DNA from 2 places in the Actinoplanes awajinensis subsp. mycoplanecinus genome. Region 1 is predicted to be linked to the other one. Evidence: riboswitches for the same ligand, from Rfam matches in the RefSeq annotation. Region 1 holds a riboswitch; the other holds the start of a gene.
The links. Region 1 has a riboswitch for cyclic di-AMP ahead of ADL15_RS21840 (LysM peptidoglycan-binding domain-containing protein). Riboswitches for the same ligand answer to the same signal wherever they lie in the genome.
Positions count from the first base shown of each region.

Region 1 (14,563 bases):
ACCGCCTTCGACGGTGACCCGACCATGCTGTCCGCTGTCGATCAGCCGCACCCGGCGCTGACCGCCCGCCGGCTCAGCTTCGAGCAGATCACCGAACTCCCCGATACCGACCTGATCCACGCCGCCTACGCGCTCCCGTGGCAGGACCGGCCGCACTTCGATCGCCTGTGGACCATGATCCGCTCGGCGCTGCGCCCCGGCGGCTGGATCGCCGTGGACCTGTTCGGCGTGCGCGACAGCTGGGCCGGTGCGCCGGGAATGACGTTCCTGACCGAGACCGAGGCGAAATCCCTGGCCGACGGCCTGACCGTCGAACACTGGCACGAGGAGGACGAGCTCGGCGCCGCCAGCAGCGGCCCCAAACACTGGCACGTCTTCCAGCTGATCGCCCGCCGGCCCACCTGACCCCACCCCGCCGCGCGACCGGAGCGACGAGCGGCGGGAGGAGCGGGTGGCCGGGGTCAGAGCTTGCGGGCCGTGATCTCCACCCCGGCGGTGCGCAGCCGGGTGACCAGGGCGTCTCCGATGGCGGTGGCCGGGGTGAGAACGCCGCCCTCGGACGGGGGCAGGGCGTCCCGGTCGAGGGCCAGGGCCAGGGCGGACTCACCGAGCATCACGGCGGTCGCGGCGTACCCCGGGTCGCCCTTGGCCCGGAACCGCGCGGTGTAGCGCGCGCCGCTCGTCGTGGTGGTGAAGATGTCCATGGTGAAGTGGCCGTTCTGCTGGGTCTTCTCGCTCGGGCCGGTGCCCGGCGCCGGCAGCAGCCGGTCCAGCAGGAAGCGGGTCGGCGGCACCGCGAGCCCGACGAACAGCGCGCCGAGCACGATCTTGGTGCCGGCCGCGATCACCGGCGAGAGCGGTGACGCGCCGACACTCATCGCTTCGCGATACTTGAAACCGCGACCGTACGCCCAGCCCCGCAGCGCGTTGCTCCGCCGCACCACCCGGGTGTTGTAGGACGCCATCACGAACGGCGCGAGCCGTCCGCGCAGTCGCGGGTCCACGTCGGAGGCCGGGAACGTGTCCATGTCGCTCTGCCGGCCCACCTTCGGCTCGGCGGCCCGGTCCGGGCTGAGCGAATACGGACTGCCGGCCACCCGGCGCAGCGAGGGGTCCTTCTTCATCACGTCGACCTGGTTGCGCATCGAGTCGATGGTGCCGCCGCTCACCCCGCCGCTCAGGCTGGTCACCACGAGCGTGGTGTCGGTGAGCTCCCCCGCGCCGTCCTGCTCGATCAGTTGATGCAGGACGTGCACCCCGATGTCGGACGGAATGGAGTCGAAGCCGCAGGAGTGCACGATCCGCGCACCGGTACTGCGGGCGAGCTCATGGTTCTCGTCGATGCTGTCCCGGGCGAACAGCACCTCACCGGTCAGATCGACATAGTCGGTGCCGGACACGGCGCAGGCGTGCGCGAGGGGACGGCCGTACTTCGCGTAGGGACCGACGGTGGTGATGATGACCTGCGCGCGTCCGGCCAGGGTGGCCACCGCGTCGGGATCGGTGGCGTCCGCGATCAGAACCGGCCAGTCGACGTTCAGCCGAGAGCGGAGCGCCTCCAGTTTCTCCGGTGAGCGGCCGGCCAGTGCGATACGGGTGCCGGCCGGTGCGAATCCGGCGAGATGCTTTGCCACGAGGGCCCCGACGAAGCCGGTGGCACCGTAGACGATCACCTCGAAGTCACGTGAACGATCGCTCATGGTCCGAGATTGTGCACCCCGGACCGCAGCGGCGGGACATCCGGACGCCACAAAAGAACCGAACAAGCAGCGGTGACCCGAAAAAAGCCGCTGTTTACCCACTCCCGACCGGGCTATGCAGACTGACAACGGGTTTCCCCCGTACGGCCGACCACGGTGGTGGAAAGTCTCCCCTCCACTCAAGAAAACGGGTGGTTGTCGGACCAAAGGCAGATCAAAGCGGCTAATTTGTGAGAACAAAGTCACCAGCCCCGCTATCGGACGTGGTCAGGTCCGTGATGCGGTGGCTACCGTCGGCAGTCCGCACTAGCGGACACCGTGGCCGGAACGCCGAGTCCTGCCTGCTGGTCACGGTCAACAACACACAGGCATGGAGCGGGGGACCCACAAGTTCTCCGGCGCGCTCCTCGGAGCGTGCCTCGGGGTGAAGCCGCACCTAGCGGCCGGGCTCCTCGGCCCGAACCCGACAGCTCACCTCGCAGGCGTGGAGGGAAAACTTCATGCTTCACCTGAACAAGCGGGTTCGTCGTGTCCTCTCCCGGCGAGCCCCGGCACCGCGCGCCCATTTTCGGGCCGCGCAGGTCACGTCCACGCAGCCCGGGCACACACGCACCCGGCTGAAACGTGCGCTCGGCATCACGGTGGCCGGCCTGGCCGGCGCCATCGGCCTGCTGGCCGTGGAAGCCGCACCAGCCAGCGCCGCGCCGAACGTCAACTGGGACGCCGTCGCCAAGTGCGAATCCGGCGGGAACTGGAGAATCAACACCGGGAACGGCTATTACGGCGGTTTGCAGTTCAGCCGCGGCACGTGGCGCTCGCACGGCGGCGGCTCCTACGGCTCCACGGCCAATCTCGCCTCCAAGACCGAGCAGATCACGGTCGCCGAGCGGGTGCTGCGCAACCAGGGCATCGGCGCGTGGCCGACGTGTGGCCGCCGCGGCCTCACCCAGTCCCGGAAGACCGCCACGGTACGGACCACCTCGGTGAGCCCCTTCCGCCTAGCGGCCTACACCAAGCCGCTGACGGCGGGGCGCACCTACGTGGTGAAGCGCGGCGACACGCTCTCCAGCCTCGCCGCCCGCTATCACGTCCGGGGTGGGTGGAAGGCGCTCTACCGCGCCAACGCCGGCCGGCTGAGCAGCCCGAACCACCTCCGCGTGGGACAGCGCCTGGCGTTCTGACCAGCGGTTGCGGGGTCCCTCGGCAAGGGACCCCGCGCCCGGTCAGCTCTCGATCGGGTCAGCTGGGCGGCCGGGTGAACTCCGGCTGGTCGAGCACACGCAGCCAGGAACCGTCGGGCTGCCGGCGCACCACCTGCGCCCGCGCCCCGGCGCCGTCTTTCGGCGGGGTCGAGGTGAGGGCCAGGTCGCCGCTGATCAGCGTGGGCAGCGGCGGCTCCGGCTCGAACCGCGGCATCCTCGGCAGCACCTCGGCCCAGAACTTCTGGATCGCCGCGCGGCCGACGGTCTGGCTGCCTGGCGGGTAGGCCATCACGGCATCCTCCTCATACAGCCAGGCCAGGCCCTCGGCGTCTTTCGCGTTGGCGCGCTCGACGAAGAGGCGGGTGAGGTCTTCCGGCTGGAGTGCCTTCTCGCGTTCGCTCATGGCTCCAGCCTTCCGCGCCCGGGTCTACAAGTCCAACGCATAGTTCTTATGACTACTACAATTCCCACTTGTGGATTTGCGGCAGCTTCAGTACTTCGTGGCGGTGGCCGAGACCGGGAGCTTCACCCGGGCCGCGGAGCGGGTGCACATCACCCAGTCCGGGGTGAGCGCCCAGATCAAGGCCCTGGAGCACGAGCTCGGCGCGGAGCTCTTCGACCGCAGTGGCCGCACCGCGCGCCTCACCGACGCGGGTTCGGTGGCGCTGCGCCACGCCCGCGCGGCGCTCGACTCGACGCTCGACCTGCGCGACGCGATCGACGACGTGAAAGGGCTGATCCGGGGCCGGCTGACGATCGGCATGGTGACCGGATGCGAGGTGACGCCGCTGTTCGACGCGCTCGCCGCGTTCCACCGCGATCACCCCGGCATCGAGCTGGAGCTGACCGAGGCGAACTCGGATCACCTGGTCGCCGGGGTACGCACCGGCAGCCTCGACGTCGCGCTCGCCGGACTCGCGGGTGAACCACCCGACCACCTCGCGGCGCAGATCATCGTGAGCGAGCCCCTGGTCGCGCTGACCCCGCCGGGCAGCGAGCTGGCGCAGCGCGGGAGGGTCCCGGTCGCCGGGCTCACGTCGTACCACATCGTCTGTCTGCCGGTGGGGACCGGCATCCGTGACGTGCTCGACCGCGCCGTCCTCGCAGCGGTCGGTGTGCGACCGGAGGTCGCCCTGGTGGCCACGTCCCCGGACACCGTCGCCGGCCTGGCCCGTCGCGGTCTCGGGGTCGCCGTGCTGAGCGAGTCGATGGCCGCCGCGCACCCGGACCTGGTCGCGGTCCCGATCGACGACGTCGGCATTCCGGCCCTGCTCGCGCTGATCTGGCAGGACCGCGCGAGCCCGGCCCTGTCCGCCTTCCTGAAGCACTGCCGCGCCGCTTTCAGCTGATCGAAAACAGCCGAACCTGAAGCGGTGCCGCCCCGCTTTCAGCTGATCGAAAACAGCCGAAACGGCAGGAGCCCCCGCCGCGACCAGCGGCGAGGGCTCCCGGGACTACCGAGTTACTTGGTGATCTTGACGGTGTAGACCTTGGCGGCCGACTTGTTGCCCGCCTTGTCCGTCGCGAGGTAGCTGATCCGCAGGGTGCCCTTGGCGACCCCGGAGACCTTGAGGCTCCAGGATCCGCCGCTGACCTTCGCGGTCAGCAGCTCGCCCTTGCTCAGCGCCGCGGACTTCGAGGACGCCTTCGTCCACTTGCCGTGGCTGTAGTAGTACCACTTGCCGGAGCGCTGCTCGACCAGCTTGACCCGCACGCTGCTGACGCCCAGACCGGTGTCGCTCACCTTGCCGGTGACCGTCTTCCAGGACGTCGCCTTGTTCGAGCTGTGCGGGACGGTCAGAGTCACCTTCGGTACGAAGACGTCCTTGACGACCTTGAGCGTGCCCGCCGTCACGGTGCTGCCCGCGCCGGCCGCGTTCACCGGGGTCACCTTGACCGAGTACGTGCCGGCCTTGGTGTAGGTGTGCGTGACCGGGGTGTTGGCGGACGCCGAGCCGGTGGTGCCGTCGCCCCAGGTGATCTTGACCGAGGTGCCGTTCACGCCGCTGACGCGGAGGGTGACCGACTGGGTGGCCCAGATCGAACCGGCGCTCAGCGAGTACTTGCCGGCCTGCGCGGCCGCCGTCACGGTGCCGCCGCTGACGGTGGCCGTGTTGCCGGCCTTGTCAGTGAGGGTCACGGTGATCGTGAACGTGCCGGCCTTGGCGTACTTGTGAGCGGCCGACTTGCCGGTCAGGGTCTCCGGCGTGCTGCCGTCGCCCCAGGTGACGACCTGCGTGACCTCGGCGACAGCACTGTCGTCGGTCAGCGAGGTCTGCGTCAGGGTGACCGTCTGGCCGGGCCAGATGGTCGTGGCGTTCGCCTGGTAGGTGCCGGTCGGCGCGGTGGTGTCCGACGGCGCCGGGACGTACACGCTGCTGCGGAACGCGGTGTCCGCGGTGATCGGCGTGTACTTGGCGAAGTAGTTGACCAGCATGGTCAGGTCGTTGTCGCCGGTCGTGACCTTGGCGGTGCCCTTGCCGAGGGTGAAGAAGTTGTCGCCACCCGAGGCGAGGAACGAGTTCGACGAGACCCGGTACTGACCGGCCGGGTCGAGGACCACGCCGTTCAGCTTCACCGTGGACGCGATGATCCGCGAACCGGCCGGCTGCGTGGCGTCGTACTGATAGGTGAAGCCCTTGGACACACCCAGGTGCAGGATCGGCCGGGAAGCGGTGGACGGCTGCCACTGCTCCTCGAGCACCTGCTTGATCTGTGCGCCGGTGAGGGTCTGGGTGACCATGTCGTTGGCGAACGGCTGGACCGCGTACGCCTCGGAGTAGGTGATCACGCCGTCCTCGCCGACCAGCAGGTCGCTGCGCAGGCCACCCGGGTTCATGAAGGCGATCTGAGCGCCGCCGCGACGAGCCTCACTGGTCTGGTCGAGCTGCACGTCGGCGATGAAGTTGCCCATCACCGACTCGGCGCCACGGTCCTCGGCGGTGCCGTTGTAGGCCCGCTTGATGTCCGTGGTGATGGTGCCGAGCTGCTTCGCGCCGAGCACCGTCGAGTTGGCCTTGGCGGCTGCCACGATCTTGGCGACCGCCGCGTTCGGCGTGATGTCGTCGGCGGTGGTGTCCGGCGTGCCGGCGTTGGCCAGCACGTCGATCAGCTTGGCCGTCGACGCGGTGACCTGCTTGGTCGCCGGGTCGATGGTCAGGGTGGCCTGGCCGACGCGGACGCCGTAGTCCTCGGCCTGGATCACCGGACGGGTCTTCGTGGTGCCGGGGACCGGGACCTCGAAGGCGTACGGCTGGTGGGTGTGTCCGGTGAGGATGGCCTCGTACTCGGCGCTCACCCTGGTGAAGTCACCGAAGACCGGGTCGGCCTGCAGCGTCGCGGCGGAGGTGATGTTCTCGGTCGCCGCACCCTCGTGGGCGAGCAGGACGAGCACGTCCGCCTCACCGTTCGACTCGTCGCCGTCGGAGAGCTGAGCCGCCACCGTGTTCGCCTCGGCGATCGGGTCGTGGAACTCGACGCCCTTGATGCCGTCCGGGCTGACCAGCGAGCCGGTCTGCGAGGTGACGACACCGACGTAGCCGACCCGGATGCCGGCCACGGTCTTCACCGTGTAGGCGTCCAGGACCCGCGCGCCGTCCTTGTAGACGTTCGCGCCGAGGTACGGGAAGTTCGCCCGGTCCTCGACCCGTCCGGTCAGGTCGGCGAGGCCCTTGTCGAACTCGTGGTTGCCGACCGCGGAGACCGACAGGCCGGCCGCGTTCAGGGCGTCCAGCGTCGGGTTGTCCGAGTCGATCGACGAGATGAAGGTCGACGCGCCGATGTTGTCACCGGCCGAGCTGAAGATCGTGTACGGGTTCTGCGCCCGCAGCTTGTCGACCAGACCGGCCACGTACGCGGCGCCGCCGACGTTCGTGCTCGGCTGCTCGAGCCGGCCGTGGAAGTCGTTGATGTTGAGCAGCTGCAGGTCGATCGGGTCGGTGTCGATGCCGACGACGACCGGGTCGTGGTCGCTGGCCCGGTACGGGTCGGCACCGTAGAACGGCGCGTAACCGTCGTACTGGAACGCGTACGACTCGACCGAGTTGATGTTCCAGATGTCCACGCCGGTGACCCGGTCGGTCAGCGCCGCCGTGGTCAGCGCGTGGTCCAGGGAACCGGACTCGCCGCCGAAGACGTACGAGGACTTGCCCGGCGCCTTCGTGGTGTGCACGTCGGTGTAGCCGGCCTCGTAGAGGACCTGCATCGGGTCTTCCTGGGTGTACGAGTTGAAGTCACCCAGCAGGATCACGTTGTCGGTGCCGCTGTCCTTCTCGACACCCTTGACGAAGTTGACCAGCGACGCGGCCTGACGCTTGCGGTCACCGTTGTACGGGCCCTGCCCGTCACCGGAGTCCACGTTGTCACCGGCCGGAGCGACCGAGGCGCTCTTCGACTTCAGGTGGTTCGCGACCACCGTGAAGTCGATCGAGCCGGCGTGGAACGTCTGCGCGATCGGCTCACGCGCGTTCGACCACACGGTCTCGTCGCTGAGCGAGCGGGACGCGCCCTTCGGCGTGGCCTTGGCCGGCTTGTAGATGATCGCGGTGGTGATCACGTCCTGCTCGGCCGCGCTCGGCAGCTCGGCGGGCGACCGGACGTAGTCCCAGGTGCCCGCGCCGTCGACGTCGTTCAGCGCGCCGACCAGGGTCTTCAGCGCCAGCTGCGGGTCGTTCGCCTCGAACTTGACCGAGTTCTCGATCTCCATGAGCGCGACGACGTCGGCGTTCATCGCGCTGATCGCCGAGACGATCTTCGCCTGCTGCTTGGCAGCCGCCGCCGCGTCGGTCGCGCCGCGCGCCTCGCCACCGAAGTGGACGAAGTAGTTCAGCACGTTGAAGCTGGCCACCTTGAGGTCGCCGCCCACGGCCACCGGTGCGGTGGTGCGCGGGTTGGCGGCGGTGAAGGTGGTCCGGTTCGCCGCCGGGGTCTCCGCGGAGACCGGGGTGGTCGGCTCGAGCAGCCAGTCGCCGTACGCGTAGTCCAGCACGACCGGGCCGAAGGAGGCGACCTTGTCGCCGGTCCGGATCGGCTCGTCCTTGGAGATGTACGGCGGCGCGATCTTCGCGGTCGACAGGTTGGCGGTCTTGCCGTCGTCCAGCAGGATCCGGGCGTCGCGGTTGGCGGCCTTCAGGGCCTTGGCCGCGTCGCTGCCGGGCTTGGCCACGTCGGTCGGGACCTTCGCCACCGCGTCGCCGGCGGCCAGCACGGCCTCGCCGTAGGTGTTCAGGTAGTACGTGTCCGACACCGTGTACTTGCCGGCCGGGGCGACGAGCATGCCCTCGGCGGACTCGCGGACCGCGTCACTGGCCGGCAGGCTCAGCGACACCGCGGTCGGCACGGTCACACCGGTGGCGCAGATCTGCGTGTCGGCCTTGGCCGCGAGGGTGATCTCGGTGAGGCCGCTGAACTCGGTCACCGAGCCGGTCACCCGGACCTGGTCACCCATGTTGACGGTGGGCAGGTTCGCGACGGTGCCGTAGACGAGGACGGCGTCCGACGCGGTGCCCTCGGCGACCTTGCGGTCACCGCCGCTGCCCGCGGTCTGGATGTAGAAGCCGTTGAAGCCGCCGGTGGTGTGCACCGCGGTGACGACGCCCTCGACGGTGACCTTCGTACCGGCCAGCGGGGACGCCGCGCCGGTGCCCTGCACCTCGGCGATGGTGTTGGTGACCGCGGTGTCGCAGCCGACCGTCGGCTCCGGGTCGGGGGTGGTGGTGCCGCCGTTCAGCGTGCCGAACGAGCTGGCCGCCTCGGGCTTCCAGGCGCCGTCGATCTTCTGGAGCGAGTACCCGACCGGGGTGGCGGTCGACTCGGCGACACCGATGTCGGTCGAGGTCTGTCCGAGCGCCGGGCCGTTGGACGCCGTGACGACGCCCTCGTAGCTGAGGAACTCGGCGAGCGTGCCGTCCGGCTTGACCAGTGCGATCGCGTCGGGCGAGCCGTTCTGCAGGCCGTCGGTCGGGTAGGTCGTCACGACCACACCGGACGCCGGGACCAGACCGCTGAGCGTGGTGGTGCTGTAGCTGGCACCGACGGGGTTTCCGCCGCCGTTGTAGAGAACGATCTGCCAGCCGGACAGGTCGGTCCCGGCCGGGGCCTGGATCTCGATCGCCTCGCCGCTGTCAGCGCCGACGTTGTCGTAGTGGATCTCGCTGATGAAGGGGATCTGTGCTTCGGCGGCGAAAGCCGGCCCGGAGAAGCCCAGACCCAGCGCGGTGGCCAGTGCCGCGGCACCGAGGGCACGAAGAGCGTGGGGGCTCCGTGCCGTCTGGTTCGCCCGAGCACCGGGGTTCACGCTGCGTGTATATGGACGCATCGAGATAGGTCCTCCGATGGAAGTGAGTGGGGCGGAGATTAGGGGCGGTCGATGACGTTCTTTTCTCGATCAGGTAACGGAACGGGGTGCGGCCCACTAAGGACAGGTGGTAATCCCCCCGAATCGACCACTCACGATGGTCACGGTTGAGCATCCGAGAGTCCATTACGGATTGTTACCTGTTGGCTGTCTATACAGCGCGTTACGAAACGTCCTCGTCGTTACGTGCCCGCCACGACCTTCTAAGACCCTTTTTGGTACGACCTGAGCAGTCCGGCCTGCTCCGGGGCGGGTCGTCCGCATCGAGCCCACCGTCGTCGTTCGTGATCTAGTTCCGGCCGAAAGTATGAGACGCGGTTTTAGGGGTATTAAGTCCGTTCTGACATGGTTAGGGAGTGTTTCCGGGGGAGGCGACTGAAGGGAATGGTTATGAAGAAGGCAGCACGCATGCTGACGCTGGCGGGCTTGGGCATGCTGGCCGGCGCCGGACTGTTCGCGGGGCCGGCGCTGGCGGCGCCCGCCGCGGGGCAGTCGGGCAGCGGCACCTCGGCGAACCCGGCGCAGGCGCGGTGGGACGACGACGAGGTCGTCGGCTACTACCGGACCTACCGGTCCTGTGACCGGGCCGGCCGCACCGGCGAGCGCTTCGACGCCTGGGACGACCACGACTGCGAGCGGGTTCGCCGGGGCATCCGCCGCGGCGCCTACGCGCTGATCGTGTCGCAGGACGACTGGAGCGACCGCTGGAACAGCCGCTGGCGTCCGGGCCAGTGGCCGGGCAACTGGAGCGACCGTCCGCAGTGGCCGGGCCCGGGTCGCCCGCACCACGGCGGCCCGAGCCACGGCGGCCCGAGCCACGGCTGGCCGGGCAACGGCGGCCCGAGCCACGGAGGGCCCGGCAACGGCGGCCCGAGCCACGGAGGGCCCGGCAACGGCGGACCGTCCCACGGCGGCCCCGGCAACGGCGGACCGTCGAACGGCGGACCGGGCAACGGCGGACCGTCCAACGGCGGACCGGGCAACGGCGGACCGTCCAACGGCGGACCGGGCAACGGTGGCCCCGGCAATGGCGGACCGGGCAACGGCGGACCGTCCAACGGCGGACCGGGCAACGGTGGCCCCGGCAATGGCGGACCGTCCAACGGCGGCCCGGGTAACGGCGGACCGGGCAACGGCGGACCGTCGAACGGCGGCCCCGGCAACGGTGGACCGGGCAACGGTGGGCCAGGCAACGGTGGGCCGGGCAACGGTGGGCCAGGCAACGGTGGGCCAGGCAACGGTGGACCCGGCAACGGTGGGCATCGCCCCTCTCGCTGATGCATGACGCGCGCGGGTCACACCTCACCAGGTGTGACCCGCGCGGCTTTCCCCGGAATGGCGCTCGCGACCACCCGCACCGGGCGTCATAATTCCGTACGATGCGATTTTAAAAATGGTCCGCGGCCTCGAGATTCTCGCAAACCTGCAGCTCAGGCCGCAGTGAAAAATCTCAAAGCAAAAACTGATATGTACACCGGGGCACCACGACCGCGCGTTGACAGAGCTCCGGAAAGCTATTTAATCTCTCCCCTCGAAGCGCCCGTTGAATGACGCACGGCAGCGCACCGGACGCGAGGGGCCCGACCGATGAGCAAGCGCGACGACCGCCGGCGCGACCTGATCGCCGCTGCCCAGCGCGGTGATCGGCGGGCCCGTGACGAGCTGGCCCGGGCGTTTCTTCCGCTGGTCTTCAACGTGATCGGCCGGGCTCTGAACGGGCATCCGGACGTCGACGACGTGGTGCAGGAGACCATGCTGCGGGTGATCCGTGACCTGCCGTCGCTGCGGCAGCCGGAGAGTCTGCGCGCCTGGATCCTGACCATCGCGGTGCATCAGGTCGGCGTGCACCAGCAGCGCGCCGAGGCGGCCGCCCGGGTCGGGCCGCTCGCCGAGGTCCCGGACACCGGCGCCGACTTCGAGGAGCTGGCCATCCTGCGGCTGCGGCTCTCCGGCGAGCGGCGTCAGGTGGCCGAGGCGAGCCGGTGGCTGGACGCCGAGGACCGCACGGTGCTGGCGCTCTGGTGGCAGGAGGCGGCCGGCGAGATCGGTCGCGGCGAGACCGCGGTGGCCTTGAACACCACTTCCGCGTACGCCGCGGTCCGGATCCAGCGGATGCGCGCCCAGCTCGACCGCAGCCGGATCCTGGTCGCGGCCCTGGAGGCGCGGCCGCGCTGCGCCGGGCTCGCCGAGACGGTGACCGGTTGGGATCAGCGACCGGGCGCGCTGTGGCGCAAACGGATCGACCGGCACGTCCGGGACTGCCCGGTGTGCCTGGCGATCGTCCCGGACCCGGTGGCGGTGGAGCGGCTGCTGGTCGGGTGCGCGCTGGTGCCGGTTCCGGCGGCGCTGACCGCGGCGGTGGCGGTCAAGGGCGGCTGGCTGCGATCACATCCGGTCGCGGCGGCGCTCACCGTCGTCGCGGTGCTCGCGGCCGGCGGCACCGCGGCGTACGCCAGCCGGCCCGAACCGCAACCCACCGCCCAGCCGGTCGCGCCGGGCCTCGCCCCGGCCGTCGCCTCCGTCGCGCCTTCTTCGGTGGCCCCGGCCACCGCGCCACCGTCGGCAAAACCGTCGACGACAGCGTCGGCGAAGCCGAGAACCACCGCTTGCGGTGCGGGTCTGGCCCCGCGCTGGGCCAGCTGGCCGATGCCGAACCCGGCGAAGACCGGCCTGACCCACCGGGCGAAATACACCAACCTGGGCAGCGGGGTGGTCCGCGACGACGTCACCTGCCTGCAGTGGCAGCGTGCCACGGCACCGGACACCTACACGTTCCCGCAGGCCAAGGCGTACTGCGCCGGGCTGAAGCTGGACGGTGGCGGCTGGCACCTGCCGACCCGGATCGAGCTGACCTCGATCGTCGACAGCACCCGTTCCGGGCCGGCGCTGAACACCACAGCATTCCCGGGCGCTCCGGCGCAGTTCTTCTGGACCTCGACCCCGTGGGCGGTGACCAAGACGCCGCTGCGCGCCTGGATCATCAACTTCTACGAGGGCCTGGCCAGCAACGGCGCGTTCCAGACCGGCACCTACCGGGTCCGCTGCGTGCGCTCCGGCGGCGGCTCCGGCGCGCCGGCCTACCGGGTCGCGGCCGGCCAGGTCACCGACCCGGCGACCGGGCTGGTCTGGCAGCGGGCCGGCTCCGCGGGCACCATGACGGCGGCCGCGGCCACCGCGTCCTGCACGGCGCTGAGGCTGGGCGGCCGCACCTGGCGCCTGCCCAGCCTCACCGAACTCGCCAGCACCGTCGACGACTCCCGGGTGGCCCCCGCGATCAACCGGTCGGCCTTCCCCGGCACCGCCGCGAACGGCTGGTACTGGACCTCCGCGACGGCCGCCCCGGACCCGTCCGCCCGGTGGGCGCTGAACTACGACGACGGCTACACGAACTATCGCAAGGTCACCGCGGGGTACGCCCGCTGTGTCAGCTCCTAGGCCCTGGCTCTACCCGGTCACCGGCTCGCCGGGGACGGTGAAGAGCGGCGCCCACGGCTCCTCCGGGCCGATCGGGTACTCGGTCGACGGCGGCTCGTTCTTGGTGATCCAGCGCGCCTCGTACGGCAGGCCGCCGAAGACCACCCGGTCACCGCGCTTGTAGCCGAGCGCCGGGTTCCACTCCGCGGTCACGCCGGACACCGCGGGCGTCGGGGTGGGTGCGGTCTCGGTGGTGCTGACCGGGCCGACCACCGACCACGGGTTCGGCGTGCCGGAGACGTCGTCGGCGGTCGGGTCGGCGCCCTGGTTGGCCCATTTCGCCTGGTAGACCACCCCGTGCCAGACCACCTTGTAGCCGCCGACATAGAGCGCGGTCAGCCGCCACACCGGGTACGGGCTGGTCGCCGGGTCGTCGACGGTCGCGTTCTGGTCCGGGATCTCCACCGACTCGCGGCCGCTGCTGCCCACCGAGGTGCCCGGCAGACCGGCGAAGACCTTGGAGAACTCCAGCGCGGTCTGGTCGACGCCGCTGCACGTGTTCGAGTGCACCACCACGTTGGTGAAGGTGTTCTTGCACCGGGAGTCCCGGTTCAGCGACCACATCGACACCCGGCCGAGGCCCTTGTCCACCGCGAACGTGGCGAGCCCCGCGGCGTCCTGGACGGTGAACCGCTCGGCGTCGACGTCGTTCTGCCCGATCATCGGGGTGGCGCCGATCCGGGACCACACCTGCGACGAGGTGAGCTGCACGCCGAGCCGCAGGTAGAGGTCGGAGAGCTGCTTGTGGGTGGCGTTCAGGGCGCTGGTGGTGAGCTCCAGCATGTCCGGGTTCGAGCCCTTGGCCGAGCCGTAGTCCATGGTCATCACGTTCACGCCGCGCAGCGCGACCCCGCCCTCCAGCGTGGCGCGCACCGCGGCCACCCCGTCGGCGGTCAGGCCCTCCGGGCTCACCGGCACGGTCAGCCACACCGCCAGCGACGAGCCGGCCGCGGTCCGCTCCGCCTGCAGGGTCTTCAGCGCGGCTGCCCGCCGGGTCAGCGAGCCCTGGTCAGCCAGCGCGGTGCCCTCGATGTCGAGATCCAGGGTGGCCAGTTCGTACCGCTTCACCAGCTGCCGGTACGCGTCGGTCAGCCGCGCCTGGTCGGTGCAGGCCACCGCGAGCTCGCTGTTGGTCAGGCCGCCCACGCTCAGCATGATGTTGCCGCCGGCCGCCCGGAGCTGGCTGATCCGCCGGTCCAGCTCGAGCGACGCGGACGCCTCGTCCGGGGTGTACGCGCCACCCCAGCTCGGCGCGCAGCCGTCGGTCTTGTCGGCCACGACGAACGCCAGGGCCACGTCGTTCGCCGGGTTCAGCGACGGGTCCTGGAACTCGAACGTCGGGGTGAGCGTGACGTCGACGTACGGCACCGCCCACGACTTGGCGAGCGCGCCGGCGTTGTCCCGCCAGTGCATCACCGCGGCGGTCCCGCCGAGTCCCACCCCGGCCACGACCAGGATCAGGAAGCCCAGCCGGAGCCAGGACAACTTCTCGGCCGGCGGCTCCGGTTCCTGCCAGTCCGGGTCGGCCAGCGGGTCGTCGTCCGGCCGCACTAACAGCGGGGTGGCGCGGTCGGTGAGCATCGCAGAGCCCTCTTCTCCTTCATGGGTTTCCGTGCTCTCGAATCGGCAGATTTGCCGCCCACTGAAGCTCGGACCGGATTTTCCGCCCAAACCTTCAAGCCGAGGCGCGTAAACGCCGATGGAATGACGAACGGTCCCGCAGGTGCGGCCGGTGTCGACAACCCATGTGAAGGGCAACCCCATGCAGCGCAAATCGGTGGCCCAGCCCCGGCCGGACGCTCCACGGCAGTGGGGCGCCGACCGGCGGTCGG
Region 1 covers NZ_LLZH01000211.1:41,261-55,823, forward strand. Annotated here, with positions in the region: gene ADL15_RS21830 (class I SAM-dependent methyltransferase) at 1-405, shown strand, start outside; gene ADL15_RS21835 (saccharopine dehydrogenase family protein) at 462-1,700, opposite strand; cyclic di-AMP (ydaO/yuaA leader) riboswitch at 2,020-2,199, shown strand; gene ADL15_RS21840 (LysM peptidoglycan-binding domain-containing protein) at 2,201-2,881, shown strand; gene ADL15_RS21845 (YybH family protein) at 2,940-3,305, opposite strand; gene ADL15_RS21850 (LysR family transcriptional regulator) at 3,376-4,251, shown strand; gene ADL15_RS21855 (ExeM/NucH family extracellular endonuclease) at 4,365-9,197, opposite strand; gene ADL15_RS56485 (hypothetical protein) at 9,648-10,535, shown strand; gene ADL15_RS21865 (Lcl domain-containing protein) at 10,845-12,692, shown strand; gene ADL15_RS21870 (chitinase) at 12,702-14,312, opposite strand; gene ADL15_RS21875 (EAL domain-containing protein) at 14,464-14,563, shown strand, end outside.

Region 2 (14,563 bases), on a different contig from region 1:
GCCGTCATCGGCACCCAGGTGGCGCTGTCGACGGCGAACGCCAGGCAGGTCGCGCCGTTGCCGCGCAGCCCGCTGAGCAGGTGCGCCTCGGCGGTGGTGAGCGAGCCGAACAGGCCGATCACCAGACCGCCGTCGGACCGCCGCCGGACGTGCTCGACCAGGGCCGCCACGTCGCTGGTGGCGGCGAGTTTCACGTCGGCCAGGGTGTCCAGGATCAGGCCCTCGCCGCCGCCCTCGGACGCGTCGATGTCGGTGCCGCCGCCGGTCACCAGGCGCACCTTGTACCCGGCCTCGCGCAGGTGCACCGCGATGCTGGCGGCCGCCGAGACCGCCCACTCGAAGCTGGCCGTCGGGCCCTCGCCGCGGTGCGCGTTCAGCCGGGTGTCCAGGACCACGGTGGCCCGGCTCTCCCAGGGCTGCTCCTCGCGGCGGACCATCAGCTCACCGGTACGGGCGGTGGACCGCCAGTGCACCCGGCGCAGGTCGTCGCCGCGCCGGTACTCCCGGGTCGCCGCGTCGTCCTCGCCGTGCACCGCCACCGAGCGGGCCCGGCTGTCGCCGGAACCGGCGTACTCCCCGGCCAGCCGCACCCGGGGGAGCGGCAGGACCTGCGGGATCACGGTGAGCTGGTCGACGCTGGGGAACGAGCGGGTCAGCTCGCACAGCCCGAACGGGTCGGTCAGCCGGATCACCAGCGGGCCGATCGGGTACCGGCCGCGCACGTCGGCGCGCACCGTGTACGCCACCGAGCTGGCCTGGTGCGCGCCGAGCCGTTCCAGCACCACCCGGGGCCGGCTGCCCAGCGCGTACGGCAGCCGGTCCTCGAGCAGCATGGTGCCGGTGGGCAGCCGGGACAGGTTCTGCAGGCGCAGGATGACCCGCGCGCTGGAACCGACCGGCGCCCGGCCCGGCTCCAGCGAACGGGTGCACGCCAGCTTGTAGCGGCTCCGCCCGACGTACGCCGCGGCCAGCAACGGCAGCGCGGCCAGCAGCACGGCGACCCGCAGCAGGTCCCGCTCGCCCAGGATGAGCGCGGAGATGCCGGCGGCGATCGCGGCGGCCAGGAACGAGCGCCCGCGCGTGGTGAGACCCCGAAGCGCCTCCCGCATGGTCACCGCCCCCGGGACTCGTACGGCGCGCGGCCGTCCCGGGGTGCGTCGTACGGATTGCGGTTCGCGACCGGGAGTGGCAGCCGGTGAACGATCTCGGACACGATGGTGTCGGTGGTCCGGCGGGCCAGCTGCGCGTCCGCGGTCGGGATGATCCGGTGGGCGAACACCGGCACCGCCAGGGCCTGCAGGTCGTCCGGGAGCACGTAGTCCCGGCCCTCCAGCGCGGCGACCGCCTTGGCGGTGCGCATCAGCTGCAGGGTGGACCGCGGTGACGCGCCGAGGCGGATCTCCGGGGACTCCCGGGTCGCGGTGACCAGGGCGATCGCGTACTGCTGGACGGCGTCGGCGGCGTGTACGGCGCGCGCCGTCTCGATCAGCCGGCGGACCATCGCGGCGTCGGCCACCGCACGCAGGTCGTTCAGCGGGTCGTGGTCGCTCTGGCCGCTCAGCATCGCGAGCTCGGCCCTGGGGTCCGGGTATCCCATCGCGATCCGGGCGGTGAACCGGTCGCGCTGCGCCTCCGGCAGCGGATAGGTCCCCTCCATCTCGATCGGGTTCTGCGTGGCCACCACCATGAACGGCGCCTGCAGCTCGTAGGTCGTCCCGTCGACGGTGACCTGCCGCTCCTCCATGCACTCCAGGAGGGCGGACTGGGTCTTCGGCGAGGCCCGGTTGATCTCGTCGCCGACCACCAGGTTGGCGAACACGGCACCCGGCTTGAACTCGAAGTCGCGGGTCTCCTGGTTGTAGACGCTCACCCCGGTGACGTCGCTGGGCAACAGGTCGGGGGTGAACTGGATCCGGCGCACCGAGCAGTCGATCGATCGGGCCAGCGCCTTGGCGAGCTTGGTCTTGCCGACGCCTGGCACATCCTCGATGAGCAGGTGCCCCTCCGCCAGCAGTACGGCCACGGCCAGGCGTACCGTCGCGCTCTTGCCCTCGATGACCTGCTCGATGTTGGCCATGATGGCTTGTGTAGCGGCGCGGAATTCGGCGCTCGGCAGCGGCCCTGTCGGCTCGCCCCAGGTCGGCGTTGTCACGGGCTTCCTCCCAGTAATACGTACCCCCGGTGACGGCTTACCCACCGTCAGGGCACCCCAAGTTTGCGGGCGCCCAGCGGTCCGTGAACCTCCGGCGCTCGCCGCCCGTCCTGACAGGTTATCCCCGTCTGTACACCCCTCCGAAAGGCCGGAACGACCAAGGCTTTCGAGAAAACGGGACGAACATGGTCCATTTACCGACGGTGATCAGGTTCCGGACTCGATCGGTACTACGAGCGCATACCGGTCGCCGTGCGTGACGACGGCCGGGTATCATGGCGCGCATGGCTCGGCGTGTTCTGCTCCTTAGCCGGCCGTGCTGATCACGCATCGGTGACAGCACGGCGCCCCCTCCTGCGTGAGGGGCTTTTTTATGCCCGGAGCGCGTGACCCCAGCCCACATGACGTAGACGAGATGGTGTTGAAGATGAGCGAGACCGAGAATCCGTTCCGCTACACCGCCGCGCTGGCCGGCGAGATGGAGCTGCGCTGGCAGCAGTACTGGGCGGAGAACGGGACGTTCCACGCGCCGAACCCGGTCGGCGAGCTGGCCGACCCGGACCACCCGCGCGCCGGCGCGCCGAAGCTGCACGTGCAGGACATGTTCCCGTACCCGTCCGGCGCCGGCCTGCACGTCGGTCACCCGCTGGGCTACATCGGCACCGACTGCTATACCCGCTTCCAGCGGATGAACGGCTTCAACGTCCTGCACCCGATGGGCTTCGACGCCTTCGGCCTGCCCGCCGAGCAGTACGCGGTGCAGACCGGCACCCACCCGGCCGTGACCACCGCGGCGAACGTGGAGCGCTACCGCCAGCAGCTGCGCCGGCTGGGCCTGGCCTACGACGAGCGCCGCTCGTTCTCCACCACCGACCCGGAGTACTACCGCTGGACCCAGTGGATCTTCCTGCAGGTCTTCAACTCCTGGTTCGACCCGGAGCTGAAGAAGGCGCGGCCGATCACGGAGCTGATCGCCGAGTTCGAGTCCGGTTCCCGTCCGACAAATCCGGCATGGACCGCTATGTCGGCCACGGAAAAGCGTCAGCTGATCGACGACCACCGGCTGGCGTACATGAGCGAGGCCCCGGTCAACTGGTGCCCGGGCCTGGGCACCGTGCTGTCGAACGAGGAGGTCACCCCGGACGGCCGCTCCGAGCGGGGCAACTTCCCGGTCTTCAAGCGCAGCCTGAAGCAGTGGATGATGCGGATCACCGCGTACTGCGACCGCCTGGTCGAGGACCTGGACACGCTGGACTGGCCGGAGCCGGTCAAGCTGATGCAGCGCAACTGGATCGGCCGCTCGCAGGGCGCGCACGTCGACTTCCCGATCGGTGACGACCACATCCGGGTCTTCACCACCCGCCCGGACACGCTGTTCGGCGCGACCTACATGGTGCTGGCCCCGGAGCACGATCTGGTCGAGTCGATCATCCCGGCCGCCTGGCCGGCCGGTGTGCCGGACGTCTGGACCGGCGGGCACGCGAGCCCGGCCGAGGCGGTCACCGCCTATCGAGCGACGGCCGCGGCCAAGACCGAGGAGGAGCGGACCGCCGACGGCAAGGTGAAGACCGGTGTCTTCACCGGCGCCTACGCGACCAACCCGGTCAACGGCGAGCGCGTCCCGGTCTTCATCGCCGACTACGTGCTGGCCGGGTACGGCACCGGCGCGATCATGGCGGTGCCCGCGCACGACGAGCGGGACTTCGACTTCGCCACCGCGTTCGCGCTGCCGGTGGTCCGCACCATCGAGACGCCCGAGGGCGTCGAGGGTGCCTACACGGGCGACGGCGCTGTGATCAACTCCGGCTTCCTGGACGGGCTGACCAAGGTCGACGCCAAGGCCGCGATGATCACCTGGCTGGAGGAGCAGGGCAAGGGCTCCGGCGCCACCACCTACCGGCTGCGCGACTGGCTGTTCAGCCGGCAGCGGTACTGGGGCGAGCCGTTCCCGATCGTCTACGACGAGACCGGCCTGCCGATCGCGCTGCCCGACGCGATGCTGCCGGTGGTGCTGCCGGACACCGACGACTTCGCGCCGCGCACCTTCGACCCGGACGACGCCGAGTCCGAGCCGGAGACCCCGCTGTCCCGCAAGAAGGACTGGGTCGAGGTCGAGCTGGACCTGGGCGACGGGCTGAAGACCTACACCCGCGAGACCAACACCATGCCGCAGTGGGCCGGTTCCTGCTGGTACGAGCTGCGCTACCTGGACCCGCACAACGAGCAGGAGCTGGTCGACCCGGCCAACGAGGCCTACTGGATGGGCCCCCGCGAGCCCGGCGGCTCCGGCGGCGTCGACCTGTACGTCGGCGGTGTCGAGCACGCCGTGCTGCACCTGCTGTACGCCCGCTTCTGGCACAAGGTGCTGTTCGACCTGGGGCACGTCTCGTCCTTCGAGCCGTTCCACAAGCTGTTCAACCAGGGCTACATCCAGGCGTACGCGTTCCGTGACGCCCGCGGCGTGATCGTCCCGGCCGAGGAGGTCGTCGAGCGTGACGGCGCCTGGTACTACGGCGACCAGAAGGTCAACCGCGAGTACGGCAAGATGGGCAAGTCGCTGAAGAACGTCGTCACCCCGGACGAGATGTGTGACCAGTACGGCGCCGACACGTTCCGGGTCTACGAGATGGCGATGGGCCCGCTGGACGTGTCCCGTCCCTGGGACACCCGCGCGGTGATCGGCTCGCAGCGCTTCCTGCAGCGCGCCTGGCGCCTGGTGGTCGACGAGGAGACCGGGCAGAACCGGGTCACCGACGAGCCGCTGGACCCGAAGTCCCGCAAGGTGCTGCACAAGGTCATCGCCGGGGTCCGCGAGGACATGGGCGAGCTGCGCTTCAACACCGCGATCGCCAAGCTGATCGAGCTGACCAACACGCTGACCCCGCTGCCCCGGGTGTCCCGTGAGGCGGTCGAGCCGCTGGTGCTGATGATGTCGCCGTTCGCGCCGCACCTGGCCGAGGAGCTGTGGGGCCGGCTGGGCCACCAGGGGACGCTGGCCTACGCCGACTTCCCGCAGGCCGACCCGGCCCAGCTGGTCGCCGACTCGATCACCTACCCGGTGCAGATCAACGGCAAGGTCCGTGGCCGGGTCGAGGTCAGCCCGGAGACCGGGGAGGCCGAGGTGCGCGAGGCCGCGCTGGCCGCTGTCGCCGACGCGCTGGACGGCCGCACCCCGAAGAAGGTCATCGTGGTGAAGGGCCGCCTGGTCAGCGTCGTCGTCTGACACACGGAACACCGAGGAGCCGCCGGTCCAGGCCGGCGGCTCCGTCGCGCTTACCCCTTTTTTGGTACGACGGGGAGCCCCGTCCGCGCTCACCGGGTGGCGGCCGCGAAGAAGTCGGCTGCGGGGTGTGCGCTCTGGTCGTACCGAAGGATGGTGAACTGACCTGGAGGGAAGCGGTCCGGACGCGCGGGGTCAGGCAGCGGCCGGGACGACCGCGGCAGCCGCGGCGCGGCGGGAGGTCTGGCGCCAGCGCAGGACGATCGCGGTGGAGAGCAGGAAGCCGATCACGGCGGGGGCCATGGTGACCGGGCTCATCTTGCCGGGGGAGGCGACCGCGGCACCGATCACGGCGTAGGTGACCGTCGACGGGATGGCGGCGATCGTGGTGCCGAGCAGGTAGCGCTTGCGGCACACGCTGGTGGTGCCGTAGGCGTAGCCGACCAGCCCGAACGGTGCCAGCGGGAGGAAGCGGACCAGCAGCACCGCGGCCAGCCCGCGGCGGTTCAGCCAGCCGTCCAGCCGGGCCAGCCGGCCACCGGCCTTGGCCTGCAGCGCACCGCGCCCGGCCCAGCGGCCCGCGTAGTAGGTGGCGATCGCGGCGATCACCGCGGCGGCCAGGGCGGCGACCATACCGGTCGCGGCGCCCAGCAGGGCACCGCAGGCGACGGTCACCGCGGTCCGCGGGACCAGGACCGACAGGAGCAGACCACCCAGTACGGCGACGGCGACGGCCGCGCCGGGGCCGAGTGCGACCACGGCGTCACCGATGTCGCGCAGCGGGAGGGTGGCGGCGGCGACGGCGAGGCCGGTGATCGCCGCGGCCAGCAGGCCGAGCCGGGCGAACCGGCGCTTCCGGCTGATCGGCGCGTGCGCCTCCAGGTCCGTCGCGACGGCCGGGGCGGACTGGCTGATCGCCGCAGCCTGAGGGTCCCGCTCGAGGGTGCACACGGGGTGATCAGGTTTGTCGGTCATGCAGGCCTACCGCCCCAACTGTCGTCGGTTCTGGACAAGGTCGTGCAGGTCTATTCCGCGCTCGTCGTCGTCTTCCGGCCGTGCTCTCCGCCGCCGGTCCTCAGGGTCAGGCCGGGGTCGCCGCGGCCAGCCGCTCGCCTCGCAGCCGCTCCGGCCACGAGTCGTCGAGGGGCGCAAGCCTATCCGCGCCGGTCGACCAACGCAGTAGCAGATCGGCTATCGCTGGGTTGCGAGCGAGCGCCGGACCGTGCGAATACGTCCCGATGACCTTGCCGGCCCAGGCGCCCTCGGTCTGGCCGTCGTTGCCGATGCCGCCGGTGACCCGGGCCAGCGGCGCGGCGTGTTGGCCCAGGTGGGTGCGGCCGCCGTGGTTCTCGAAACCGGTCAGCGGGGGCAGGCCGAGTCGCGGGTCGATGTCGCCCCGCAGCTCGCCGACCGCCCGGGTCTCGCCCCGGTCCGAGAAGATGTCGAGCAGGCCGAGGCCCGCACATTTTGTCCCCTTGGCGAAGAACGAGTGGCCGAACAGTTGGTAACCCGCGCAGATGGCCAGGACCGAGGCGCCCTGGTTGACCGCTCGGTGCAGGCCGCCGTCGGTGATCAGGCGCTGGGCGGCCAGCGCCTGCGGGCCGTCCTCGCCGCCACCGATCAGGTAGATGTCGGCCGAGGTCGGCATCTGCATGTCGGAACGGACCTCGTAGGTCTCCACCGGGATGCCGCGGGCGGCCGCCCGGTGCGCCAGGATCAGCATGTTGCCCCGGTCGCCGTACGTGCTCAGCAGATCGGGGTAGATCCAGACGATCCGCAGCGTGCTGTCGTTCATGCCTTGCCCTCTGTCGTTCCGCCTCGGGTGGACTCAGTTGACACGGTCGAGCACCGCCCGGATGTCCTGGAAAGCCGTGTAGTTGGCGATCACCTCGAGGCGGCCCGGCGGCACCGACGCCAGCGCCTCGTCAAAACTGTTTACGTGCCGGAACGGCACCTGGTTCACCTGGAGCCGGACCGCCAGGTCGAACGCCCGGTCGCCGGTGATCAGCACCGGACGGTCGCGCAGCGGTGAGAAGTCGACGTCCCACAGCCAGGAGGTGTCCAGGCCGTCGGGGTCCCGGGCGTTGATCGAGAGCAGGGTGGGGGCCTGGTCGGCCATGTCGAAGGCCTCCAGCCAGCTCGCCGGGTTCTTGGCGAGCAGCAGCCGGATGTTGCGGCCGTCCCGGTCCACCTGGGCGTAGCGGCCGGCGATCGACGACACCCGGGAGAGCCGGGGCAGCGCCTCGATCGGGCGCACCCCGAATTCGCCGGCGACGGCCAGCGCGGTCGCCGCGTTACCGAGGTTGACCTTGCCGGGCAGCTGCAGCTTGACCAGGTGCCAGTCGCCGCGGGGGTCGATGACGCCGTCCTCCTCGACCACCCACTGCGGGCGGGGGCGGCGCAGCGGGCAGCCGGAGCACCACCAGTCGCCGTTGGCGCGCTCGATCGGGTGGCCGCTCTCCGGGCAGACGAACGAGTCGTCGTGCCAGCGCTGGCCGGCGCTGAACCAGGTGACCTGAGTGCTGGCGGCCGCCGACCAGACGACGAGCGGGTCGTCGGCGTTGGCCACCACCCGGATGTCGGGGTGGCTAGCCAGCGTGGTCTTCCACAGCTGCGCCATCATCGCCACCTCCTTCGCCCGGTCGAGCTGGTCACGGGAGAGGTTGAGCAGCGCCACCACCTTGGGGCGGGTGGCCTCGATCACCTGTGGCAGGTAGTGCTCGTCCACCTCCAGCACCGCGAACGGGGTGTGCCCCTCCTTGGCCAGCGCCGAGGTGTGCCCGGAGGGCATGTTGGCGCCGAACGAGTTGGTGGCCACCCGGCCGAGCACGCCGACCGCGGCCGCGGTGAGCCGGGTGGTGGTGGTTTTGCCGTTGGTGCCGGACACCAGGGCGACGGCACGCCCTGAGGCGAGGTGGGTCAGCAGGTCCGGATCGATCTTGAGGCCGATCCAGCCGCCGATCACCGACCCGTCGCCGCGTCCCGCGGCCCTGGAGAGAGCGGCCGCCGTCTTCGACGCGGTGGTCGCGACTATGGCCCGCAGGGGCATCTTCCCGTCCGTCACGCAGCGAGGGTACCGGAACCAAGGGTGACGTCGAGTTGCCGGAAGGCCCGGAACCCCTTTCGCCCGTACGGCTTATTGCGTTTGCGCCGCTGACCGGCGTGGTGGTGTCACGAACGGGTTACCACCTGAGTTTTTATGTGTTCTGGTTCACCGGCTTTCCTCGACGCAGTGTGTTTGGTTGAACACTCTGCGCGATGACATTTGTCTCGCGGAGGTAACAAACTGGACAGGGCCTGATGTGCCAATCACTTTGTGTAACTGAATCGCACCTGACGATCATGGGTTCGTTCGGGTACCAAGGATCAGCCGGCGGCATCCGCTCGCCGGCCGCACCGGACGGTTCACGCCGAGCCCTGCCCCGATCCCGAGGGTGCGACGCCGCAACACCAGATCGACCAGACGAGGCAATCGGGGGCAGGGACGGGGGAACCAGAAACCCGGTCCGTACCGAGCCGCGCGACACCGGCGGCGCCATCGGTGGGGGCCTTGGGGTGAAGCCGCGAAAGCGGCCGGGCAACCTTCCCGCCCGAACCCGACAGCTAACCTCGCAGGCGTGCCGGAGGGATCTCCTTACCGTGCACCAACACAGTTCGAGCCGTAACCGCCGCATGTCCGGCGCCGGTACCGTCGCACTGTCCCTGGGCCTCTGCCTCTGTGCAGGTCAGCTCGTGGCCACGTCACCCGCTTCGGCGGCCACCACCACGACGCCGGTCGCCGCCACCACGGTGACCACGACCACCACCGCCGCGGCGGTGAAGGTGAAGCCCAGGCTGAGCAACAAGCTCAGCACCCGGAAGCTCCCCTGGGGCTCCAGTCTCAAGGTCACCGCCAAGGTCATCAACCCGAACACCGGGAAGGTCGCCAAGGGCACCGTCCGCTTGCAGGGACTTCGCAACGGCAAGTGGGTGACCTGGGACACCGAGACCGTCCGCAACGCCAACGGGACGGTCACTCTCAAGGCCGCGCCGAAGACGTCCGCGTACGTCCGGACGCTCTTCACCGGGACCGGCTACAGCCAGGCGGCCACCAAGGGCGTCAAGGTCACGGTCAAGGCCAGTGGCGCTAAGATCCTCGCCGAGGCGAAGAAGCACAAGGGCGCGCTGTACAAGTTCGCGGCCGCCGGACCCAAGCGGTTCGACTGCTCCGGCTACACGCTGTACGTCTACAAGAAGGCCGCCGGCAAGAAGCTGCCGCACAAGGCCAACTCGCAGCAGCACTACGGCAAGTCGGTCAGCAAGTCCAACAAGAAGGTCGGCGACCTGATCGTCTTCCGGTCGGGCTCGTACGGCTACCACGCCGGCATCTACGCCGGCGGCGGCTACATGTACGACTCGCCGCACACCGGCGCCCGCGTCGGCAAGCACAAGATCTACGGCAGCAACTACGTCGTGCGCCGGCTGGTCGCCTGACCGTGCCCCGGCACGGGGAACGGTCAGTGGACTCGGCGCTCGGTCGCCCGCGGTGCTGCGGGTGTCCGGAAAGCCCTCGGCGCCGAGGGTGCTAGGTCGTTCGGCGGTGCCGAGGGTGCTCCGCTGCCCGACAGCACCTAGTAAGTAAGGAAACACCGCCAGTGGGGCGCGACCCGATTCCGGGCCGCGCCCCACTGGCGTTCCCGTCCCCCGCCCCGCCTGCCCGCCTGCCCGCGGCCCGGCTGGTGCTCACGGCTGTCTCACGAGCGCCGAGCCGACCGTGAGCACCAGCCGGGGCCGCGAGGCGCGCCGGTGCCGCGCCGAGACGGGAACATCGCGCGGGCTGCGCTCCCCGGCGCTGCGGTCGTGGGTACTCACTGGGTTCGGTCGACGAGCGGTGGCAGTCGTCATCTGGGCCGCGATACTCACCGTGGGCGCTCGCCAAGGGCAGTCGGCTGGTCCTGGTGGCCGCTATCGGGGTCTGGAAAGGGCAGTGAGGACCAGCCGGGGTGGTGACGCGCGCCGCTACCGCCCGCGAGGCCGCGAGGGCGCTGGGCCGCGAGGGCGCTGGGCCGCGAGGGGCTGCTGGCCCCAGTTGGGCCGCGAGGGGCTGCCGGCCCCGCTGGGCCGCGAGGGGCTGCCGGCGCCGCTGGGCCGGGAGGCGGGGAGTGCCGCCGCGCCCCGAGTGGGGGCTGCCGGTTCGGGGCAGGTGGGGCTCCACTTTCCTCCCCGGTAGGGGGTTCGGGGGCTCCACTTCGCTCCACGGGTGGGGGTGGGGGGTGAGTTCGGGTGGACTTATCGACCGTCGTGGGCTGGATGTCGGAAACCGGACCTCGTGGATCATGCTCCGGCCCTCCACTCCGGCCCACCGCCTGTGAACTGGGATTACGTCCGCGAAAACGGTTTTGGGAAGGTCGCTTTCGGGTTGCAGGTGGAGGGAAGTGGAGTAGAGTGGGGCACAGTGGCAGGACCGAGGGACTCAACCGGAGCCTGCCGGCCCGAGTTGACAGACGGTCCACTCCCTCCGCGAAGGAGCGGCCGTCCCGGCAAAGGGGTGGGGGCCGATGTTTCTCGGCACGCACACTCCTCGCCTCGACGAGAAGGGCCGGCTGATCCTCCCGGCGAAGTTCCGCGACGAGCTGGCGGGAGGTGTCGTGATCACGAAGGGGCAGGAACGCTGTCTTTACGTGTTCCCGATGCCGGAGTTCCAGCGCATCGCGGGTCAGCTGCGCGAGGCGCCGGTGACCAACAAGTCCGCCCGGGCGTACGGCCGGGTGTTCTTCGCCAGCGCACACGACGAGGTCCCCGACAAGCAGGGCCGGGTCACCATCCCCGCACATCTGCGGGAGTACGCGAGTCTCGGCCGGGATCTCGTGGTGATCGGGGCCAGCACCCGGGTCGAGATCTGGGACAAGCAGGCGTGGGACGACTACCTCTCGGCGAGCGAGCAAGAGTTCGCCGACATCGAGGAGGGGGTGCTGCCCGGCGGACTGTAGGCGTGGCACTCGGTGGGCCGCTGGGAGTGCGGCCCGGACGCCACTGCTGCCGTACTGCGAGATCTCCAGCCGCTCCCGCTCCTGGCGCCTCTTCCCCGGCGCCAGGCGCGTGTCCGGGGCCGGGTAAAACCGGCGCGGGACTGAGCGGATGGGGATCTGGCGGTACGGATGGGCGGCCGGGCCGGTACGGAAACGGCCGGCAGGCAACACGGGTAACAACCGGGTGAGACGTGAACGGGTGGGTTTTATGGGGGTCGTCATGGGGGAGCCGCGCGGTGCGCACGTTCCGGTACTGCTGGAACGCTGCCTCGAGCTGCTCGATCCGGCTCTCGTCCGGCCCGGCGCCGTGCACGTCGACTTCACGCTGGGCCTGGGTGGCCACGCCGAGGCGGTGCTGGAGCGGTACCCCGAGGCCGTCCTGATCGGACTGGACCGGGACACCGAGGCGCTGGCCCACTCGCGGCACCGGCTGTCCCGGTTCGCCGAGCGGATCCACCTGGTGCACGCGGTCTACCACGAGCTGCCCCGGGTGCTGACCGAGCTGAGGATCCCGGCGATCGACAGCGGGTTGTTCGACCTCGGTGTCTCCTCGCTGCAGCTGGACGAGGCGGACCGCGGGTTCGCGTACGCGCAGGACGCCCCGCTGGACATGCGGATGGACCAGTCGCAGGGGATCACCGCGGAAGAGGTGGTCAACTCGTACGAGCCGGGCGAGCTGGTGCGGATCCTCCGGCAGTACGGCGAGGAGAAGTTCGCGACCCGGGTGGTCTCGTCGATCGTCAAGGAGCGGGCCAAGGCGCGGATCGTCTCGACGTCCAAGCTGGCCGACCTGATCAAGGAAGCGATCCCGGCCGCCGCGCGCCGAACGGGTGGAAATCCCGCGAAAAGGTCCTTCCAAGCACTACGCATTGAGGTCAACGGCGAGCTGGCGGTGCTCGAATCCGCTGTCCCGGCGGCTTTGGACGCGTTGTCGCCCGGCGGGCGACTTGTGGTGATGAGTTATCAATCTCTGGAGGACAGGATCGTGAAGCGCGCCCTCACCGCGAGGTCGCGCAGCACCGGGCCGATCGACCTGCCGGTCGAGCTTCCCGGTACCGGTCCGACGCTGCGGCTGCTGACCCGGGGGTCGGAGTTGCCCAGCGAGGCGGAGGTGGCGGAGAACCCGCGCGCGGCTTCGGTGAAATTGCGCGCGGTGGAACGGATTAGCGAGCAGGGGGTTACGGGCAAGCAGGCGCCACGGTCCGCACGCGAACGGACACGGTGACTGCTTTCACCCGAGAGGGACAAGGGCGACACCGGGATACAACGCACGGGGGACAAGGGCGGATACGCCCGGGGGCGAACCAGGAGGGGGAGGGGGAAGCATGAGCGAGCGAAGCAACGCGCCGCGGTCGGGGGGCCGTCCGGGGGAACGTGGGCGTGGGGCGAGCCGCGATGCCGAGGTCGCGGGGGGTGGCGCCCGGGGGGTGCGCCAGTCCGGCGGGCGATCCGACACGCGCCGATCCGGGATGCGCGGCGACGAGGGTCGCGAGCAGCCCGAGACGGTGATCGAGGTCGACGGCACTGCCGCCAAGCAGCTGAAGACGGACGGGATCTCGCTGCCGTTCCTGCCGCGCCTGCGGGTGGCGCCGCCGCTGCCGATCCGGGCGCCGCGGCCGACGTTCGCGGCCGGCGTGATCGCGCTGGTGCTGGTCGGCGTGGTGGGCATCCTGCTGATCAACACGAAGACCATGGAGCAGTCGTTCCGGCTCGACGCGCTGCGCGAGAACCAGACCAGTCTGGACGAACAGCAGCAGGAGCTGGAGCAGCAGCTGATCCAGGTGTCCGGCCCGGGCAACCTGGAGGCCGCCGCGCGCCAGCTGGGCCTGGTGCCGGCCGGTGCCCCGGCCAAGATCCGGCTGCCGGACGGCAAGTACATCGGTACGCCCCGGCCGGGCCAGGGACAGACCGCGCCGACCGCGCAGGACTCGCTGACCACCGGTGGCGCCACGACCGGGGCCGGGGCTGATCCGGCCGCCGCCGACCAGAACGCTGTGGGAACGGGGCAGTAGGCCGTGTCGCCGCGAGCCGATGACGAGACACCGCGCCGGGGCACTCCGCCCCGGCGCGGTGCGTCCCGTGCCGTCCCCGCCGAGGGGACCGAGGACGCCGAGCGCACCGAGCGGCGCGGCTTCTCCAGCATCGGCGAGGCGCGGGCGTACACGCCGCGCGGGCGCACGGTGGCCGAGCGCGGCCGGTCGCCGCGGACCGGGCGCAACACCGGTGATCCGTTCCGGCCCGCGCTGCAGGTGGTCGAGGACGGCGAGAGCACGCCGCGGGCGCGTCAGCGCGGCGGGCGCACGACCGAGCCGCCGGCCACGAGCCGGGAGTCCGGGGAGGCCGGCGCGACGAGCCGGGAGCCCCGCGAGCCCCGTGAGGCGGCCGGTAGGAGCCGGGAGGGTGCGGGCCGGGGCCGGGCGCCGCGCGAGGCCGCCGGCCGGACCAGGGAACCCCGCGAGGCCGCGGGGCGGGAGCGCGATCTGCGCGACCGGCGGTCCGTGGAGCGTGACGACGAGCGCGTACGCCGTACGCCGGAGCCGTCCCGGACGTCCTCACGTCGTACCGGAAAGGAAGAACCCGGACCACGGCGGCGGGTGACCGGGGGGCAGGGGCGTGGCCCGGTCCGGGAATCGGCCCGCAGGCCGCGGCCGGTGCCCGCCGAGCCGCCCAAGCTCGCGAACAGCAGCCGCCGTCTGCGCCTCGGCACGGTCCTGGCGCTGTCGCTGTTCACGATGATCGGGATCCGGCTGGTGGTGCTGCAGGTGGGCACGTCGCCGGCCGAGGTGGAGAGCCTGGTCAAGCTGCGCGAGAAGCGGCTCAGCACGGTGGAGCTGCCGGCCGCGCGCGGCGCGATCCTGGACCGCAGCGGCGCGATCCTGGCGAACAGCGTCGAGGCGCGGTACATCTACGCCGACCCGGAGAACGAGAAGCTGCGCGAGGATGTCGCCGGGACGGCCGCCAAGCTGTCCCCGCTGGTCGGCGTGCCGGCCTCCGAGCTCGCCGAGAACATGCAGCGCAAGCAGTCGTTCGGCACCTGGCTGCGGTTCCGCTACCTGGCCCGCGGGGTGGACATCTCGGTCGCCAACAAGATCAAGGCGATGGAGCTGCCCGGCATCTACACCCACAGCGACGAGCGGCGCGACGTGCCCGGCCGGGACCTGGCCGCGAACCTGATCGGCTTCA
Region 2 covers NZ_LLZH01000318.1:163,238-177,800, reverse strand. Annotated here, with positions in the region: gene ADL15_RS42285 (DUF58 domain-containing protein) at 1-1,109, opposite strand, end outside; gene ADL15_RS42280 (AAA family ATPase) at 1,112-2,152, opposite strand; gene leuS (leucine--tRNA ligase) at 2,580-5,375, shown strand; gene ADL15_RS42270 (TVP38/TMEM64 family protein) at 5,568-6,347, opposite strand; gene ADL15_RS42265 (type 1 glutamine amidotransferase) at 6,454-7,167, opposite strand; gene ADL15_RS42260 (Mur ligase family protein) at 7,201-8,421, opposite strand; cyclic di-AMP (ydaO/yuaA leader) riboswitch at 8,877-9,005, shown strand; gene ADL15_RS42255 (C40 family peptidase) at 9,105-9,845, shown strand; gene mraZ (division/cell wall cluster transcriptional repressor MraZ) at 10,910-11,341, shown strand; gene rsmH (16S rRNA (cytosine(1402)-N(4))-methyltransferase RsmH) at 11,490-12,605, shown strand; gene ADL15_RS42240 (hypothetical protein) at 12,850-13,392, shown strand; gene ADL15_RS42235 (penicillin-binding transpeptidase domain-containing protein) at 13,630-14,563, shown strand, end outside.
Region 2: another riboswitch for cyclic di-AMP. It lies ahead of ADL15_RS42255 (C40 family peptidase); the one in region 1 lies ahead of ADL15_RS21840 (LysM peptidoglycan-binding domain-containing protein).